3 regions of the Paenibacillus sp. FSL M7-1414 genome follow, and region 3 is predicted to be linked to each of the others. Evidence: riboswitches for the same ligand, from Rfam matches in the RefSeq annotation. Region 3 holds a riboswitch; each other region holds the start of a gene.
The links. A riboswitch is a leader RNA that binds a small molecule or an ion and turns the genes downstream of it on or off. The one in region 3 is predicted to bind cyclic di-AMP.

Region 1: it holds a riboswitch for cyclic di-AMP, as region 3 does, so the genes downstream of both, MHH92_RS00530 (C40 family peptidase) here and MHH92_RS17095 (3D domain-containing protein) in region 3, are expected to answer to the same signal.
Region 2: it holds a riboswitch for cyclic di-AMP, as region 3 does, so the genes downstream of both, MHH92_RS00150 (3D domain-containing protein) here and MHH92_RS17095 (3D domain-containing protein) in region 3, are expected to answer to the same signal.

What each region holds. Positions count from the first base shown of each region.
Region 1 is NZ_JBBOOS010000001.1:107,799-113,956, forward strand. It holds gene rbsK (ribokinase) at 1-296, shown strand, start outside; gene MHH92_RS00520 (c-type cytochrome) at 371-727, opposite strand; gene MHH92_RS00525 (GNAT family N-acetyltransferase) at 878-1,372, opposite strand; gene MHH92_RS00530 (C40 family peptidase) at 1,727-2,197, opposite strand; cyclic di-AMP (ydaO/yuaA leader) riboswitch at 2,201-2,338, opposite strand; gene MHH92_RS00535 (hypothetical protein) at 2,584-3,435, opposite strand; gene MHH92_RS00540 (M1 family metallopeptidase) at 3,446-5,437, opposite strand; gene MHH92_RS00545 (YwhD family protein) at 5,539-6,042, shown strand.
Region 2 is NZ_JBBOOS010000001.1:29,818-35,975, forward strand. It holds gene MHH92_RS00135 (AbrB/MazE/SpoVT family DNA-binding domain-containing protein) at 7-261, opposite strand; gene MHH92_RS00140 (HD domain-containing protein) at 579-1,856, shown strand; gene MHH92_RS00145 (TatD family hydrolase) at 2,189-2,959, shown strand; cyclic di-AMP (ydaO/yuaA leader) riboswitch at 3,201-3,454, shown strand; gene MHH92_RS00150 (3D domain-containing protein) at 3,728-4,912, shown strand; gene rnmV (ribonuclease M5) at 5,068-5,613, shown strand; gene rsmA (16S rRNA (adenine(1518)-N(6)/adenine(1519)-N(6))-dimethyltransferase RsmA) at 5,618-6,158, shown strand, end outside.
Region 3 is NZ_JBBOOS010000001.1:3,940,665-3,946,822, forward strand. It holds gene MHH92_RS17075 (DUF350 domain-containing protein) at 1-152, opposite strand, end outside; gene MHH92_RS17080 (PspA/IM30 family protein) at 248-919, opposite strand; gene lpdD (prenylated flavin chaperone LpdD) at 1,032-1,373, opposite strand; gene MHH92_RS17090 (polysaccharide deacetylase family protein) at 1,527-2,318, shown strand; gene MHH92_RS17095 (3D domain-containing protein) at 2,426-3,100, opposite strand; cyclic di-AMP (ydaO/yuaA leader) riboswitch at 3,103-3,297, opposite strand; gene MHH92_RS17100 (amino acid ABC transporter ATP-binding protein) at 3,516-4,238, opposite strand; gene MHH92_RS17105 (ABC transporter substrate-binding protein/permease) at 4,225-5,688, opposite strand; gene MHH92_RS17110 (M20 family metallopeptidase) at 5,872-6,158, shown strand, end outside.

The sequences.
Region 1 (6,158 bases), 3.8 Mb from region 3:
TCGGCCCCGAGGGGGCTGTGTACGCGGCGGCGCCTGGTGGCCGCGTACAAGCAGGGCGTGCCGGCGCGTGCCGTGCGCCCGGCTACGCCGTAAGCGCCCTCGATACGACCGGCGCTGGCGATTGCTTCAACGGCGCGCTGGCGGTAGTCCTCGCGCGCGGTGAGACTTTGGACGCGGCCGTAGGCTTCGCCATGGGTGCGGCCGCGTTATCCGTGACGAAGCTCGGCGCCCAGTCCGGGATGCCGTCCGCACGTGAAGTTGAGGCCTTTCTGGCTGAGCATGCCGCAGAGGCTTAATAATTGATATAACAAAGAGGCTCTTATTCTCCGAAAAGGGGATTAAGCGCCTCTTTGTTATGCGTGTGCAGAGATTATTTCTTCTCTGACAGCCACATGGCGATATTTGCAATCTCTTCATCCTGCAGTTTGCCCTTGAAGGAAGGCATACCACCTTTACCTTTGACAATCGTAGAATAGATTTTCTCCAGATCATCCTGGCTGCCGATGTTGGCCAGAGCAGGTCCTACGCCACCTTGAAGCTGATCCCCGTGACAGGAGATACAATTGGCTTTGACCAGTGCTTCAGCTTGTCCGGCATCCAATGTTACTTCCGGCATGGTTGGCTTGGCTTCTTCAGCCACTTCTTCTTTCCCTGGAAGCGTAAACATTAAAACAATAGCTAAAGCGCATGCTGCAAAAAATACTCCGCTCATGATCCATTTGTGCATCCCTTATGTCCCCTCCAGAATGAAAGATCATCTAACCTGAAACTATCCATATCATTATAACGGAACCTGTACTGACATCATAGCATTTTGTGGGAATTTTTTGAACTAATCACATAACAAGGGGCAAATTTGGTTGTTTTGCAATGGATTCTAACCGCGAGGCCCTTCATAAACCATACAGTGAAAGGGCTTCAAGCCGCTTGGGGTCTGTCGTTCGTATGTATCCTGGGTGACAAATCCACTCTTCAGATAGACTTGAATGGCACGAGCATTCCAAGTGAGTACTTCCAGATCAATCTCATTCGTGGGATTTCGGCGAATAGCTTCCTGTACAATGGCAGTGACAAAAGCTGTCCCTTGACCCTGACCACACAGCTCTGGATGCATGCCAAGGCCAATTCGGGTTACCCCTTGAAGTGGGAAGTATTGAGTAAACCCACATATACGATCGTTCTGATCCAGGACGATCGCATATTGCTCCTGCCGCAGCTGTGCATCTCCGAATTCCACTTCCAGAGCTTTCATCTGCTCCCATGGGAGCCAGCTGTAGATATTGTAAGGCGGATCATACTGCCAACTGCAGATAAGCTCCGCATGTTCTTCTCGCATGGGTACAACGTGAAACGTCACAGGGGTTTCCTTCATACACCTGCATGCTCCTTTCCTTGAAACAGAACTCTTTGTCCACTCTACAAAAGTGATGTTCATTTAGCAAGTCTTCCTTCCCAAGAAAAAAATGAAACAAAAGTTCCGGTAATTTCGTTTATATTATAACGGGATGGGTAAAAACATCATAAGGGCACGGACGAACGAACGCAAAATGAACCTGTTGATGTCGCAGGATATAACCCGAGTATAACTTGCAACATGAATAAGGATTGAAGCACAAAAAAACCGCCGGATACATTCCTGCGGAGAATGTACCGGGCGGTTCTGTTATGCTTCTTGCTTCGTTCCAGTATGGTTAATGGTTACAGCATCATGTTGCTCAGCTTGTCCCTAGTCAAGGGCCAGTGATTCATATGCGTCCGTGCTCATAATCCGTTTTGCGCCAACATAACGATTGGCCCAATAGTTTTCACTCAATGCACTGATCGTAACGCCTTTGGAAGAAGAGGAGTGTGCGAACTTTCCATCCCCTACAAAGATTCCTACATGGGATACGCCTTTACCTGTTGTATTAAAGAACACCAGATCGCCAGCTCTCATCTCCATGCGGGATACGGAATCGCCCATGTCGAATTGGGAACTGGATTGGCGTGCCAAATCAATACCCAACTTGTCGAATACATACCGTGTAAATCCGGAGCAGTCAAAGCCGTTAAGCGTTGTTCCCCCACTTTTGTATGTAGTTCCCATTGCTGAATCAATTACTGTGTCCATCTTTGAATCTGCGAATGCGCTACCTGCACCAAGCGATAAAGCGAATGTGATGCTAAGTACAGCTGCGGTTAATTTCTTCTTGAACAAGAGATATTCCCCTTCCAACGCCTGCGAGGTTAGCTTAAGGATTCGGTTGAAGGTCCCCTATGATCCCTCTGTAGCAAGATCAATTCACCCATAACTGGTTCCCCCGCTTCCCAGGTGCCAGGAATTTGGCTATGCTAGTTATGCACCTGCGAAATCAAGAAATGACGATTTAATTTTAAGTAGTTACAAATATGAATGTAAAGATTACAAAGTTGTTACTAAAAACTCACTGCGATTATTGTAACAGAGGAGTACGGCTTTGGCAACGTTTAGCAACAAATTTAGCAAAAAAAACCTCGACCTTTGACGGGGAAAGGTTGAGGTTTGCCTATTTATAAGTACATATTAGGCCATGAGTTTAACATGTGATGGTAACAATTTTTAAACTATCTGCTCTCACCTTTGGATATTTTGGACTGCCATAATCGGAAATGGCTGCATATTTTCCACAGACTCAATAGACATCTGGCAAGTGGATACGTCTGTTGTAGTATAAGTCCGGTAAGCCCCGTTAATAACCATGAGGCTGTAGTGAATGCCCCAAAGACGAGCAGGTGTACTCCGCCCAGCAGGAGTGCAATGCCGATTACAGCGATGAGATGACGCAGTGCAATCCAGAGTGCTTTGAGGGTACCGTGAGCCCCGCCTTCTCCTTCTGGTGCCGAAACACCGAACTGCATGTAGAGTATGACATGGTGGATGATCCAACCATATACAATCCAGGCAGCAACATAAGGTATACCAGGCAAAAGTAATTGAAGGGAATGAAATCCGTCCATGAGAATCGAGTAGAGCTTCGGTATGAGCCAGTAGGCGGGCAGAAGTATCAATAATGTACGTATGGTGTGGAGCAGCAGCATCGGTTTCCACAGATTTTTGATTCCGCGGACAAAGGGGATGCGCTCTTCTGTAGAATTAAAGTGCTGAAGTGAGTAGAGCAGTCCTGCCTGAATGAGGGGGCTGATCAACATGCGAACCAGCAGCATGCCCCCGAGAATCCATAGATAACGATGAACCTCCGGATGGGTAGACAGGTTAAGTTGACTTTCCATTTTGAACAAAAGTGTACTCAGCTCACCGGCATCAGCATCTGGATAGCGAAGGAGCAGTGGGATGACGGCCGATTGTACCATTCGATAGAAGAAATATCCCCAAATGAGTTGATAAAGAAATAAGAGTGCGGCAATGAACATATGCTGACGGACGAGAAACCAGCCTTCACGTATTTTCGCTTTCACCGTTTCCACCTCACCATGACAGACCTCCGAATATGGCTTCTATTAGTTTGGTTACACTCATGCTCCAGCGGGACTTCGTCTGCTCATCCAGTCCGGATTTCAGGAAATTGTTCATATGGCGGTTCTCCAGCACGATCGAGTACAGGGGATCGGTCATGGCCCAGGATACGGGGGATGTGTGAGTTAATTTATACGTGATGCGCTCTTCTTTGCCATTCCATTGCTTGGTGAGGATATGCCCGTCTTCAAAAGCAATGCGAACAGGAACGGCGCTGTAATCACTACCTTTTTTTGCGATCGTCACGGATGACTCGTACAATGTTTGACCGTCTTTCTGTACGGGCGTAACACGAATCTTCTCTACAGCAAAGTCAGCCATCCCGTTACCATAGACATATTGGTCAAAATAATCAGACCAGGAAGTGCGGGTCACTTGTTCCACAATTTTCTGAAAATCAGCCGAAGTGGGATGTTTGAAACGGTACTTCTTCACATAGGTAGAGAGAATGCGTTCCATCTTTTTTGTGCCGACTTGATGTTCGATACCAAGCAATACAAGTTTGCCACGTGTATAGACATTGGCTGCATACTCATTCTGTGAATCGAACTTCCAGGATTCTTGTGTTAAAGATGAAGGAGACGTAATCAGTCCCGATTGTACTGGCAGGTTCGGAATCAGTCCGTATTCCTGCTCCATCAGTTTATCTTCCGCATAAGAGGTGAATCCCTCATCTAGCCAGGCTTCCTCGAATTCGTTGCTGGCAACCATGCCGTAGAAGTACTGGTGTCCGATCTCGTGGACTACGGTTCGTTCCAGGTCATAACCTGGCGTGGTGTCATCGGCTCCAAAGGCTGTAACTAGCGTAGGGTATTCCATACCTCCAGCGCCGTTCCCCGCTTTGGGTGGAACTACGATGGATAAGGTAGCGTAAGGATATGGGCCAAACCATTTGCTATAGTTGGCTAGTGCGGCCTTCGCGGCGTAGAAATAACGTTCTTTCAGATCCTGATGAGCAGGGTCCAGATATAACTTGATTCGTACACCAGGCACATTGGGTGCAGAGAAGGGTTCCTCGGCGTAGACAAAATCCGGTGAAGCTGCCCATGCGAAGTCATGCACATCATCGGCATAGAATTGATAGACCTTTTCTCCATTCTTCACCACGGCTTGCTGCGTCGGAAATCCGGTAGCAGCAACTTTGTATGTTTCAGGCACCCGAATACGTACACTATATATACCGAAGTCGGCGTAAAACTCTGAATTGCCATGGTACTGGTGCAGATTCCAGCCTTCCGTTGCTCGTCCACGTCTGCCCACAGGTTCATAGGCACTTAATTTGGGAAACCATTGACCTGCCATGACAAAATTATCAGCAGTTCCCATCCGGGCAAAAATCTTCGGCAGATTCACTTCAAATCGGGTGTGGAGCGTGATGCTTTCCCCGCCTTTGACGGGTTTGGGCAAGCGTACTTTAATGAGGGTGGTGTCCTTGATATTTCCGTCATCTGGTTGCACATACTGCATCCTGTGTAGCAGAGAGAGCCCGTCCTCCGTTTTCATTTCGGTAATGTTCATGGAGCCGTAGCCATTGGTAGGCATGACATCACCCCGAAGCTTTCCACCGGATTCCTTCATAAAGGTGGTGTCAGCAGAAGAGAAGGCGTTGGGATACATATGAAAGTAAAGCTCGCTGACGGTTTTTTTACCTGGATGTGTCCAGGTAATCGTCTGAGTCCCTTCCAGTACATTCCCTTCGACCAGTTTTACATCCATGTGATATTCCACAACACGGTTGCTGTACACTTCGGCAGTAGGGGTCTGTACACTTTCTGGAGGTGCTGGCGTTGGGGCTATTGCCTTAGGCTTGCCCGATTCGGGGGCGAGTACTGGCAATTCGGAATGAGTTGAGCGATTATAACCCAGAGTGATCCATATCCCTCCGGCAAGTACACACAGGGCCAGGGATGCAGTGAGCCAGCTCTTGGCGCGTCGTGGAATCATCGTTAAATACCTCCCGTTGACAAGCATCTACAGCATGTATATGTTTGCAATGGGGCAATTATTAGTTAAAATATTTGTATCAACCCTTGGAGGTTATAAACATGGACCAAAACGAGCAAAACGGCAAAAAACAGATTGCCTTGAATATCGTTAGTGCAAAAAGCAAGCATAAAGGCTTCGGTGCAGGCTCCATTGAGCTGAATAACCTTTCCCCGGTCATTATTGATAATGGCGAAGCCAAAATCGATATCGGTGCGATGCATGCGAAGAGCAAAGTGGAACGCAATATCAAGTTCTCTACCAATCGTGAGGATGTGCCCAACGGACGCCAGGTATGGCTGGTGTGGGTAGCTGTCGATCGCACGGAGGAAGGCCAACTGTATGGTGGAGCAACGGCATGTGAGATGTGGATTGATACAGAAGCAAGACGTGGATGGAAACTGCTGGCGGAACATGTGAATCGCATGGATTATGCCTTGAAGCGTCGCTTCATGCTGGATGAGCTTGGACCCGAAGCTCGAGCTGCACTTAAGACACTGTTGATCTCACACAACGAGGAATGGTGGAATGCTTCTCCAGATGTATTGAAGGAAGCACTCGCCTAAGGCAGATCTTTTAACACAGTCTAAAAGAAAAAAAGCAAAAGGCCCCTTAACCAGAAAGTTCGGTTGGGGGTCTTTTGCTTTTGCATTAATCATATTCATCGATCTGAATAAATATG
Region 2 (6,158 bases), 3.9 Mb from region 3:
TTTTTCTTATTTTGTCACAGGTGCAGGGATTTCGGAAATACATTCGTTACAAACAATTTTACCTTTGAAGTAAGTAACGTTCTCTGCATTACCACAGAAGATACAAGCAGGCTCGTATTTTTTCAACATGATGCGCTCGCCGTCAACGTAGATTTCCAGAGCATCTTTTTCACCAATACCGAGCGTACGGCGCAATTCAATTGGAATAACTACCCGTCCCAGTTCGTCCACTTTTCTTACAATACCTGTTGATTTCATCATTATAATCAGTGCTCCTCTCAGCTAACTATCTTTGTCATTATTCGACATTATTTTATGTTTTATGATACTCATCATACCAACGATTCCCAAATCAGTCAACCTTAAAATTAGCTTAAAATTAAGGCTGTTTTTCACAAGGTTACTGGTGGTAAGGGATTGGAAGCCGTTTTTCGCATTTAAACCTCAATGTCAGCTTTGTCGATTTGGAAAACGACAAAACTACTTCATTCGACAAAGTTCGTCATATGGTGTCGAATCTTAGGTGAATCGCAGAGCTCAAAGCGTTAATATAAAAGAAATTAAAGGAGTGAGTCGACATGGAACAACGTTTAACGGAAGAGAAAGTATTCAAAGATCCGGTACATAATTATATCCACGTGCAAGATCCGGTTATATGGCAGTTAATTAACACTCCGGAATTTCAGCGTTTACGCCGGATTCGTCAGCTGGGTACTTCTTACCTTACCTTTCACGGAGCAGAGCATAGTCGGTTCTCACATTCACTAGGTGTTTATGAGATCACACGCAAGATCATCTCTCAATTTGAAAGAAGTCATTATTCGGATTGGCCGAAGGAAGAAAAGATTGTAGCTCTGTGTGCAGCTCTGCTTCATGATCTCGGGCATGGGCCGTTCTCTCACTCCATCGAGGAAGCTTTTGACATGAATCACGAAGATTGGACTTGCCGCATTATTACAGGTGATACCGAAGTAGGGGCGATCTTAAGACGGTATGCTCCTGATTTTCCTGAGAAAGTAGCATCTGTCATTCAAAAAACGTATGAAAAGCCGATTGTGGTTAACTTGGTGACCAGTCCGCTTGATGCAGACCGAATGGATTATTTGCTCAGGGATGCCTATTTTACAGGTGTAAATTACGGCACGATTGACCTTGATCGTATCCTTCGGATGCTGCGTCCTTATCATGGGCGGATTGTAGTCAAGGAGTCAGGCATGCATGCTGTGGAGGATTACCTAATGTCTCGGTATCAGATGTATTGGCAGATTTACTTCCATCCGGTAACTCGTAGTTCTGAAATTATATTGCGGCAAATATTCAAGCGAGCGAAAACACTCCTACAACATGGTTTTCAATTCCGCTTCATGATTGATCCACTCCCTCAATTATTTGAAGGAGAATTATCCGTGGATGAATATTTGCAGTTGGATGAAGCATTAATTCAGACGGCATTTACGCAGTGGCGCAAGGAGGACGATACTGTTCTAAGTGAGTTATGCGAACGTTTTATGGATCGCAAGTTATATAAGTATGTAGAGCTTGAACAGGTCGACTTGACAATGATGGAAGAGATTCGGGAAGCTTTTGTACAGGCTGGCCTCGATCCCGAATATGATCTTGAAATTGATTTTCCTTCGGATAATCCGTATGATGTGTTTCGTCCGGATGAATCCACAGATAAGCAGATTCTTCTTCTGGATCGACAGGACAATTTACGTGAGTTGTCAGAAGTATCTGACATTGTCCGTTCCATCAGTGGGCTTCACCGAGGGAAACATCATTTGTATTACCCTCAAAACAAGGTGGATGCGATTATTCACGAATTACCGTCACATATACGCCCCTATTTCTTGTAATCATGTGGGTATAATCCGATGAAGAATTTCGATATCAAAACACTTTCTAAAAGAGCTATTTTCCATGATACAGTAATCTGCTTTAATGGGGAGTATATGTAGATCGACATAATTTTGTAAATGCAAGTAGGCAGAATGAGCAAAATCAACAATATATAGATCAGAATATCCGTATATCTTCTATATATTGTAGTTGTGAAGAGACAAACGTAATGATGTAATACACAGATACCCAAAATGTTTTATGTATGAGTCATTGAATTATTGAATTTTACAAATTGGATTTTGAAAAAGAAGATAGTCGTTATTTCGACATGAAGGGAGATACAGACATGATGCTGTTCGACACACATACACATCTGGATGCACCACAATTCGACGAGGACCGCGAGGACATGATTCAGCGTGCTGTGGATGCAGGAGTTGGTCGCATGATCAACATTGGCTTTAACCGGGAGACGATTCCAACCACAATGAAACTCGCCGAAACATATGACTTTATATATGCAGCTGTAGGGTGGCATCCCGTAGATGCGATCACAATGCAGGAGGGCGATTTGGAGTGGATTGCATCTTTATGCAAGCATGAAAAAGTGGTTGCGATCGGTGAGATTGGATTGGATTATCACTGGGATACTTCACCAAAAGAAATACAGCATCGTGTATTACGACAACAAATTGCTTTGGCGCGTGAAGTGAACATGCCAATTGTCATCCATAATCGGGATGCACATGAGGATATCATAAGAATTTTGCGTGAAGAGAAGGCTGGCGAAGTTGGCGGTGTGATGCACTCGTTCTCGGGCAGTTGGGAAACAGCAAAAAGTTGTCTCGATATGGGCTTCCATCTCTCCTTCGGAGGACCGATCACATTCAAAAATGCAAAGCAGCCCAAAGAGGTGCTGGAGAAGGTTCCTATGGACCGGTTTTTCATTGAAACAGATGCTCCATATTTGACACCTCACCCTTATCGTGGGAAGCGAAATGAGACAGCGCATGTACGTCTGGTTGCAGAGGCAGCTGCGGAAATTAAAGGCATTTCGGTGGAGGAAATTGCTGCAATAACAACCAAAAATGCCATGGAACGATTTGGAATTCGGTAAAAAAACGAGCAAATGAGGTGAAAAAGGCAGGTAAGCGGAGGTAATTTGCCCTTTGATCCAAATAAATCAAGAATATTACAATATTTTAACCAAATATTCAGAAAAACGTACTTGATCAACGCTTTACAACATGCATCAAAACAGGATATCATCTTTTCAGTGAATTGTTGTGCGGAAAATTGGACAGATGTTCGGGGGATGAACAAAGGGACACTTTCCGATGAAACAACATTACTTTCATGAATCAGTCTCGCTGAGTCTCCGTTAACGGAGAGCGGGGGAACCAATAGGGCTTAAACATCGGTGTATTTGGCCGATGCGCAACGTTCGCTGACCCAAAAGCAGCGAAGGGAACTGCGAAGCCGTATTTGATTTCTTCTTTGGGTCTCGGGGTGAATTCAAGGGCGTCCGCCATGAGCGGGTGACCCAAGATAGGGCGGCTCTCTTTCGCCCGAACCCGACAGCTAACCTCGCAAGCGGAAAAAGAGAGGCAACCTCGTGCATGAATTTCCGATATTCAAAATCATTCGGAAGCCACGAAAGAGTTCCTCTTACACTCTTTCTTTGGCTTTTTTGTTTTTGAATAAAAGAAATATTGTCATCATACGGTAGGTATTCAGGAGGATGACATCATGTTGCGAAGATTGATTCATGGTGCAGAACCGGATTATGTTGGTCCAATCTGTGTTCTGTAGAAAATTTGGTATAGTCACGTCAAAGACATCATGCATTACTTTAGACGGCGAGGCTATGAAGGAGGACGGAGAAGTGGGCACATTCCAACCAGAAGAGACCCATGAGTCACGATCATCCAGTAAGTCTTTCGCGTTGCGGTGGAAGCATGAGAACATGCGTCAAATGGCATTGATCGCGATTTTCTCAATTGCGCTTACAATCATGATCTTGTTAGTCGTTTACGGTCAGGCCGGGAAACAAATTTCGCTGGTTATTGATGGCAAAGCTCAGGTGGTAGAGACTCGTACAGGAATGCTTCAGGAAATGCTGGAGGAGCAGTCGATCACAGTCAGCCCTCACGATAAGGTATCCATGTCCATGAATGGGGCGATTACAGATGGAGACCGAATCGTTATTGAGCGGGCCGTTCCAGTTAACATTACGGCAGACGGAGACACCAAGACTCTGTATACAACCGATTCATCGGTAGAAGATGCAATTCAAAAATCAGGTATTCAAGTTGAAAGTAATGATAAAGTGTATCCGGCGCTTGGAACTGCGATCAAAGCGGAGATGAAGATCCGTGTAGTGCGCGTAACAAAGCGTACAGTGGAAGTAGAGCAGCCGATCGCTTACAAAGTCATTAAAACGGCTGACCCTAGCTTGTACAAAGGGGATAACCGTGTCGTTGTGAACGGCAAAGAAGGCACAATTGTGCAGCATATCGAAAAGGTATTTCAGGATGGAGAATTGGTCTCCAAAAAAATGGTCGGCAAATCTGTCGCGAATAATCGTGTAGATAAAGTGATCGCTGTCGGCACCAAAGCAAAACCGGTCGTGAAAGAACCTGAGATTCAGACCGTATCGGCTCAAACGTCAACAACCAAAAAGGCTACAACAACGAACTCGAAGAAAACATCTGCCTCGGGCAGCAAAGTGATTACCGTATCCGGGACTTCTTTTAAATACTCCAAAGTACTTAAAAATGTATCCATGACTGCCTACTCTTCCGAAGAGCCTGGCATTGGAACTAAAACAGCTTCCGGTACTCGTGTAACGGAAGGGCGCACCATTGCGGTTGATCCCAAAGTCATTCCAATTGGCTGGTGGGTATATATCGAAGGTCTGGGATTCCGTCGTGCGGAAGATACAGGCGGTGCCATTAAAGGCAACAAAATTGATGTGTATTATGACAGTGTGAAGCATGCCCTGAATTTTGGACGTAAGAAAGGCAAGACGGTCTACGTGATCGGTCCGGTGAAGCCGGAAGCGAACTAAAATCGTTTTACTTTGAAATGGGAATGCTATAAAATAGTTGCATGAATGATTCATGCGGAATATGTGGCGGAGGAGTCTGAATTCAGTCTCCCCCGCCGTTTGGCAGAGAAGAGGATATTCCTCTTCTTTTTGCGTTAGAAAGGAAGAAATGGAACATGATAAAAGAAGTCATTGTGGTGGAAGGCCGTGACGATACGGTAGCTATCCGTCGGGCCGTGGAAGCCGATACCATAGAAACAGGTGGATCAGCCATCAACCAACGCATTCTGAAGCGGATTGCGCTTGCTCAGGAGAGACGGGGAGTCATTGTACTGACAGATCCGGATCATGCTGGCGAACGCATTCGTAAAATTATTGCGAACAAGGTGCCAGGCTGCAAACATGCCTTCATTCCGGAAGCCGATGCAACGCGCAAAGGGGACATTGGGGTGGAGAATGCCTCACCCGAGGCGATCCGTCATGCGTTGGCGCGCGTACATACTTCATACGAAGGTGCTCCGAGCCTGATCGATTGGGAAGACCTGATCGCGGCAGGACTTATTGTGCATCCGCAGGCTGCTGCACGTCGTATGGAGATGGGCAATCTGCTAGGCATCGGTTATTGTAACGGTAAGCAGTTCCACAAACGTCTCAGTGTATTTCAGATTACACGGGAAGAGTTCTCTACAGCATTAGCGCAAATTGAACGTGAAGGATTGTGAGCATATGAAGAACATGGAAGAGACGATTGAAATTGCAACGCCCAAGCGTACGAAAGAGATTATTCAAAGACACGGATTCTCATTTAAGAAAAGTCTGGGTCAGAACTTTCTGATCGATCAAAATATACTGAACAAAATTGTTAATGCAGCCGATTTGGACGAGTCCAAGGGTGCGTTAGAGATTGGGCCGGGTATTGGAGCCCTCACGGAACGACTGGCTCGGGTAGCCGGTCCTGTCACAGCCGTAGAGATTGATCAGCGCTTGATCCCAATCCTGGGAGAAGTGATGCAGCCTTATTCGAATGTACGTGTTCATCATGGGGATGTGCTGAAGCTTGATCTGGCTGAGTTGTTTAATACGGATTTTGCATCCGTGGACAAAGTCAGTGTTGTGGCTAACCTGCCTTATTATGTAACGACTCCAATCATGATGAAACTGCTGGAAGAGAAACTGCCGGTAGACAGCATTGTTGTCATGATCCAAAAAGAAGTGGCTGAACGCATGGCTGCTGCACCTGGATCAAAAGACTATGGCAGTCTGAGCA
Region 3 (6,158 bases):
ATAACCATACGTGTAGTAACGGCCATATTGCCAGCCTTAACTTCAGCAAAATCCTTATATTTCGTGAACAGTGAATCAACATACATCAGCACAAACAGCAAAACCGAACCAGATCCGGTCCAGACCAGCATCGCCAAAATGTTCAAATCCATTTACACAGCCCCCACATATCAACATGAACCGCATTTAAAAGCGAAGGAGAAATACTCTTCTCCTCCGCTGGTTAACCCTGCTGACAACCAAGGTATTAGTTCTTATTATCGTACTGTTTCATCAATGCTGCGAGTTCGTCTTCAACAGCCTGATCTTTACCCAACTTCTCGAACTCATCATCCAAAGATTTTCCTTTGGAAGACATTTCGTTACTTGCTTCGGCCTGTGCTTCCATCTGCATCATTTTCTCTTCCATACGCTTCATACCAGCACTTGCAGTATCAGAGCCAAACCCATTCAACGCTTTGTTGATTTCCGTTTGGGCTTTTGCTGCATTGTAACGGGCTACCAGTGTTTCGCGTTTGTTCTTCATTTGAGTCAGTTGCTTACGCATCTCGTCGAGCTTGCCACGCAGGTTATCTGCAGAAGCCTTGTTTTGGTCATAGCTGGTTTTGTACTCAGCCATCTTCTCTTCAGCAGCCTTTTTCTCTTCCAGAGCACGTCGAGCCAAATCCATATTCTGAGCACGTGCCGCCGTATGCGCCTGCTCTTCACGTTTCTTCACAAGAGCTTCCTGCTCTTCGAACAACTGCTTGAATTTCTTCTCAATGGCGATCTGTTGAGCTACTGCTTTCTCCGCATCTTCCAGATCCTCTTGCATGTCACGGATATATTGATCCGTCATCTTGATTGGATCTTCCGCCTTGTCAATAATGGCGTTGATGTTAGACATAGTTAGATCACGCAAACGTTTGAAAATGGACATTATGTTATTCCTCCTAGTCGATATTACATCGTATATAAACATACATACGTAACAATCTAACAACTCGTTTCAATTTTAGCAAATAAAATCAAAACATTCGATGGCTCTTATGTCAGGAAGATCGTTTATCTTTGTTCAGATGATCCTCCATCAACCTCTCTGCAGTCTGCACGATTTCGTCGATCTGCATCCGCGTGATGGAATCAAAATGAATACCCATGATCACCGTAACGGTTACTTTCAGCTGCAGGGCAGCCTTTCGGGCAAGCCGCTCACACAGCTCTTGTTCTTTATGCCCAGGAATATGTACCGTCGTCCCGCTTACGCGCTCATGATCCACATAGAACGTGGCTACTGCGCCAATATGTGCCTTTCCTCCGGTAACGAGAAAAACCTTATCTTCTCCTGCTTCAATCACCTGTAAACGTATGGATTTCAAATCATATGTACTCATACCCATCCCCCTATCCTTTTCTATATGTTATATATGGAGGAATTATGGCTGTCATGAGCTAAATCGGCAATGAAACTTCTCACACTGCGCATATTTTATGGAGCCCCCGGGCATACCAAGGAGAACGTCATTTTGAAAAAGGAGGCCGATATTATGCGCGTACGCCTCATTATGCTGATGGTTATCGTTATTTTTCTCGGAGGATATCATGCTCCAGTTTCAGCGCGGGATGTTTCAAGCCCGCCAAGTGAATCCGTATCAGGTTCGGATTCTGCGGAAGAAGAACAACTGACATTGGGACAGTTACGTCAAAAATATGCCGATACGTTCAAAACCAATGGTCCTTCAACCAAGAAGGTTGCACTGACTTTTGATGATGTACCTGATCCACGGTTTACTCCACAAGTACTGGATGTATTAAAGAAGTACAATGTCAGAGCTACATTCTTCATCGTGGGTAGTCGTGCTGAGAAACATCCGGATCTGGTGAAACGCATCGTTAAGGAAGGGCATATGGTTGGTAATCACAGCTACAATCATCCTGAATTCAGTAAGCTGTCGATGAATGCCTTTCGCAAACAAATTTTACATACCGGGGATATTATTCGACGTTTGGCAGGATATACGCCCAAGATGATTCGGCCGCCCTATGGAGACATTAATGAAGAACAGCTGAGATGGGCTGCCAAACAACACTATAGCATTGTGAACTGGAACGTAGACTCCCTGGACTGGAAAGGCCTTTCAAAGGAACAGGTGAAAGATAACATCCTCTCTGCCGTAAAACCCGGTTCCATCGTTCTGCAACATGCTGGAGGCGGTGTAGGATCAAATCTGAACGGCACAATTGAGGCTTTGCCTGAAATCATTGAGGAACTACGTAATTGGGGATATGAACTGGTCACCTTGGACGAAATGCTGGGATTGCCAAAGGCCAAAGATTAAGATGACCGTGATAGAAATAAATGAGAATATTAAAAGGGTGCTGTTCATTCGCGAATTAGCGACTGGCAGACACCCTGTTTGAATTCATTTTAAATGTTATTTTCTCTCTACTTCAGAATGTACAGCTCGATATCCTGAAAACCAAATGAGCTTACAGACTGTTTGCTACCCGGGATAAAGATATCAATCCGGTGACCTTTGATTGCACCGCCCACATCACGTGCTGTGGCTACAAAAGCCTGTTTTGGCAATCCTGGATGGCTGTGACCAGTTACCAGTACTTTAGTTCCAAGTGGAATCACACTTGGATCAACTGCAATCGTACCCAGTTCAAGGTCATTCCCGAAATAATCGACTGCACCCCAGCCTCCATTTTCAGACGGATCTGCAGAGTATGCCGTTGCTTTTACGTTCACAGCTTTGCTGTAATCGAATGTTTTACCCCAGGCTTGAACCACTTTGTTATCTGCGTTAACGTCCAAGCTCGCTGTAGTAACAGTCTTCGCTTGGGTCTTGCTCTCCGTTGCCGCAGCGGCTGCAACATTGTTTGCCTTACCGGGAATCGTAATTTTCAAACCACCATAAATGTTGTAAGCCGAAATGTCGTTGTTTGCTTTAATTAACGTGTTGAGTGCTACTCCATATTGTTTTGATAAGGTGTAGAAGGTATCCCCTTCTTTGGCCACATGAACTGAATCGGCGTGTGCCGGAACGGCTTGAATGAGCATTGCTGTTGTCATTAATGCTACTGCTGTTTTGGCTATACGTTTCTTGTTAATCATGGTCTTCCTCCCTCATTGTGCCTGCGAAGTTAGTTGTCGGATTCGGATGAGGAGCCCACCCTATAGGTTCTTCGTTACATTTGAAACGTTATGTACCCAATTCACCCCAAGCAGTGTGCTGTAGATCTTCCCCCTGCACAATCTGCATCGTTACATCCCCCGCACTCCCTGTCCGGAAGTTTCGGCAGAGTTCAATATATCACAATTTTGTAACCTGAACTTGTAGTAATTCTTACCAAATGGTTTTTAGCTTGTAAGCATTTGTAAGAATACTGGTTAATTCAGAAAGTTTGGTTGACCCGATTCCTTTACATTTGGTAACAGAATAGTTACTTTTCCGAATCCATACGTCATTATTATCCATAAAAAATAGCGTTACCGACTCGAAGTCAGTAACGCTATTTGATCACATCGTTTAGAGTACTTTGGCAAGAAAATCACGTGTACGTGAATTTTTGGGTGCTCCAAACACCTCATCAGGTGTTCCCTCTTCCACAATAACCCCGCCATCCATGAACAGGATTCGGTCTCCCACTTCACGTGCAAAACCCATCTCATGGGTTACGATGACCATCGTCATCCCGCCTTCTGCAAGACGTTTCATGACATCCAACACTTCACCGACCATCTCGGGGTCCAGTGCCGAAGTTGGCTCGTCAAACAGCATCACATGCGGCTGCATGGCCAATGCTCTAGCAATGGCGATCCGCTGCTTCTGTCCACCAGACAGCTGATTCGGGAATGTATCTTTTTTATCGTACAAGCCTACGGTGTTAAGCAGATCAGCGGCAATTTTCTCCGCTTCCTGAGTGGATTGTTTCTTTACTTTAATCGGAGCAATCGTAATGTTTTGCTCTACCGTTTTGTGTGGGAACAGGTTGAAGTGCTGGAACACCATGCCCATTTTCTCACGAGTTGCGTTAATGTTATGCTTGGGGTCCGTGATTGACACGCCTTCAAAATCAATCTCTCCTGAGGTAGGCTGTTCCAGCAGATTCAGACAACGCAAGAACGTACTTTTACCTGAACCGGAAGGACCGATAACCACGACAACCTCACCTTTGCCAATCGTCACGTTAATGCCCTTAAGCACATCGTTATTACCATAAGATTTGTGTAATTGTCTAACGTCTATCACTTGCACTCAACTTCCTTTCCAGTCGTCCCAGCAGCTTGGACAAAATGAACGTCATTACAAAGTAGATGGCTGCTGCAATCAAAAATGGACTCAAGCCTTGGTACGTAATGTTCTTGACTACACTTGCCTGATACATAATATCCACCATACCGATAACGGAGATAATGGAGGATTCTTTGATGATAGTTATGAATTCATTACCGATCGCTGGTAATACAGCTTTGAAGGCTTGTGGCAATATGATATAACGCATCGCGGCGCCTCTTCCCATACCTAATGAACGCGCTGCCTCCAACTGACCACGATCCACACCTTGGATACCTGCACGGAAAATCTCCGCCAGATAGGCACCACTATTGATTGAAAGTGTAATGATACCTGCCTGAAGTGCAGTGAAGTTAATGCCAAAGCTCAGAGAAAAACCATAGTAAATAATCATCAATTGTACCAGCATCGGTGTGCCACGGATCACTTCAACGTATGCCGTACCGATCCAGCGCAAGATTGCAGCGTCATGCAAACGGAACAAACAGATGATCAATCCAATAATTACCCCGAAGATAACCCCAAGTGCAGACAACAGAAGTGTGTATCCTACACCTGTAGCATAGAAACTTTTGTACTCCCAGAATACTTGGAAAATATTTTGTGATTTGTTCGCTTTATCCGCCATCAAGAGGCTGGCGTCCGTCACCATCTGATTGATTTTATCTTCGCTTTTCAGTCGCTCCAGTGTTCCATTTACTGCAGCTAGCAGCTCGGTATTACCTTTACGAATCCCGATTGCCGCTTCTGCTTGCTCTTCGTCCGGAACAGCAGCAGCAAGTCCAATGATATCGTCCAGATAACCTGCAGCAACGGTATCTTCAACGATTGCCGCATCAATGCGTTTTGTTTGCAGTTGAAGCACGATATCCGAGATTTTATCCAGCGCAGTAAGCTTCGCTCCTGGAATACTCTGTCCGATCGTTTCCTGAATGGAGCCTTTCTGAACGCCAATCTTCGCATTTTCAAGTTCTGCCATAGTTGGATATTTGTCTTTATCCACATTTCGAACCATAATCACTTGTTTTGATTTATAATAGGTGTCGGAAAAATCGATACTTTTCTTCCGCTCATCCGTCGGCGTCATACCTGAAATCACCAGATCAACACGCCCGCTCTGCAATGAAGGCAGAAGACCGTCGAAGCCCATATCCTCAATCACAAGCTCAGCGCCAAGATCTTTGGCAATCTCTTTGGCGATCTCAATATCGAAGCCGACAATTTCATCTTTGCCATTAATCACTTTATGGAATTCATATGGTGCAAAATCGGCACTTGTACCGAGCACCAGCTTTTTACTGCTTGAATTATCTGTAGTTCCACTTGCAAGTGCCACAGGAACGGCAGTCGTCAGCAGAATAACAAAGGTCAACAGCATCATGGTGTAACGACTTATTAATTTCAACCTTTTTCTCTCCCCTTACAATACTTTGTATGCTTCTCATGTTGATGACTGAGTCATTATAAAGTACAATGCATGATTATGCAATGCATTTTGACAATACAAATCTTGACTTGTTTCTGAAAAAATAAAGCAAACATGATATAATCAATGAATTATTTTCATTTTTGCATAAGGAGTTTACTAATGACAGCTAACAAATCACAAATTCTGACGGTTATTGATCAATATGCTTCCCGTTTTAAAGCCATTTCATCATATATCGGTGCCAACCCCGAACTGGGAAATGAAGAGTATCTCGCTTCTGCCCGTTTGAAAGAAGAACTGCTCTTCCACGGTTTCACTGTAGAGGCTCCAATCCTGGGACTGGAGACAGCTTTTATCGGAACCTATTCAGCCGCCAAATCCGGCCCTACCATTGCTTTATTGTGCGAATATGACGCCTTGCCGGAGATCGGTCATGCTTGTGGTCA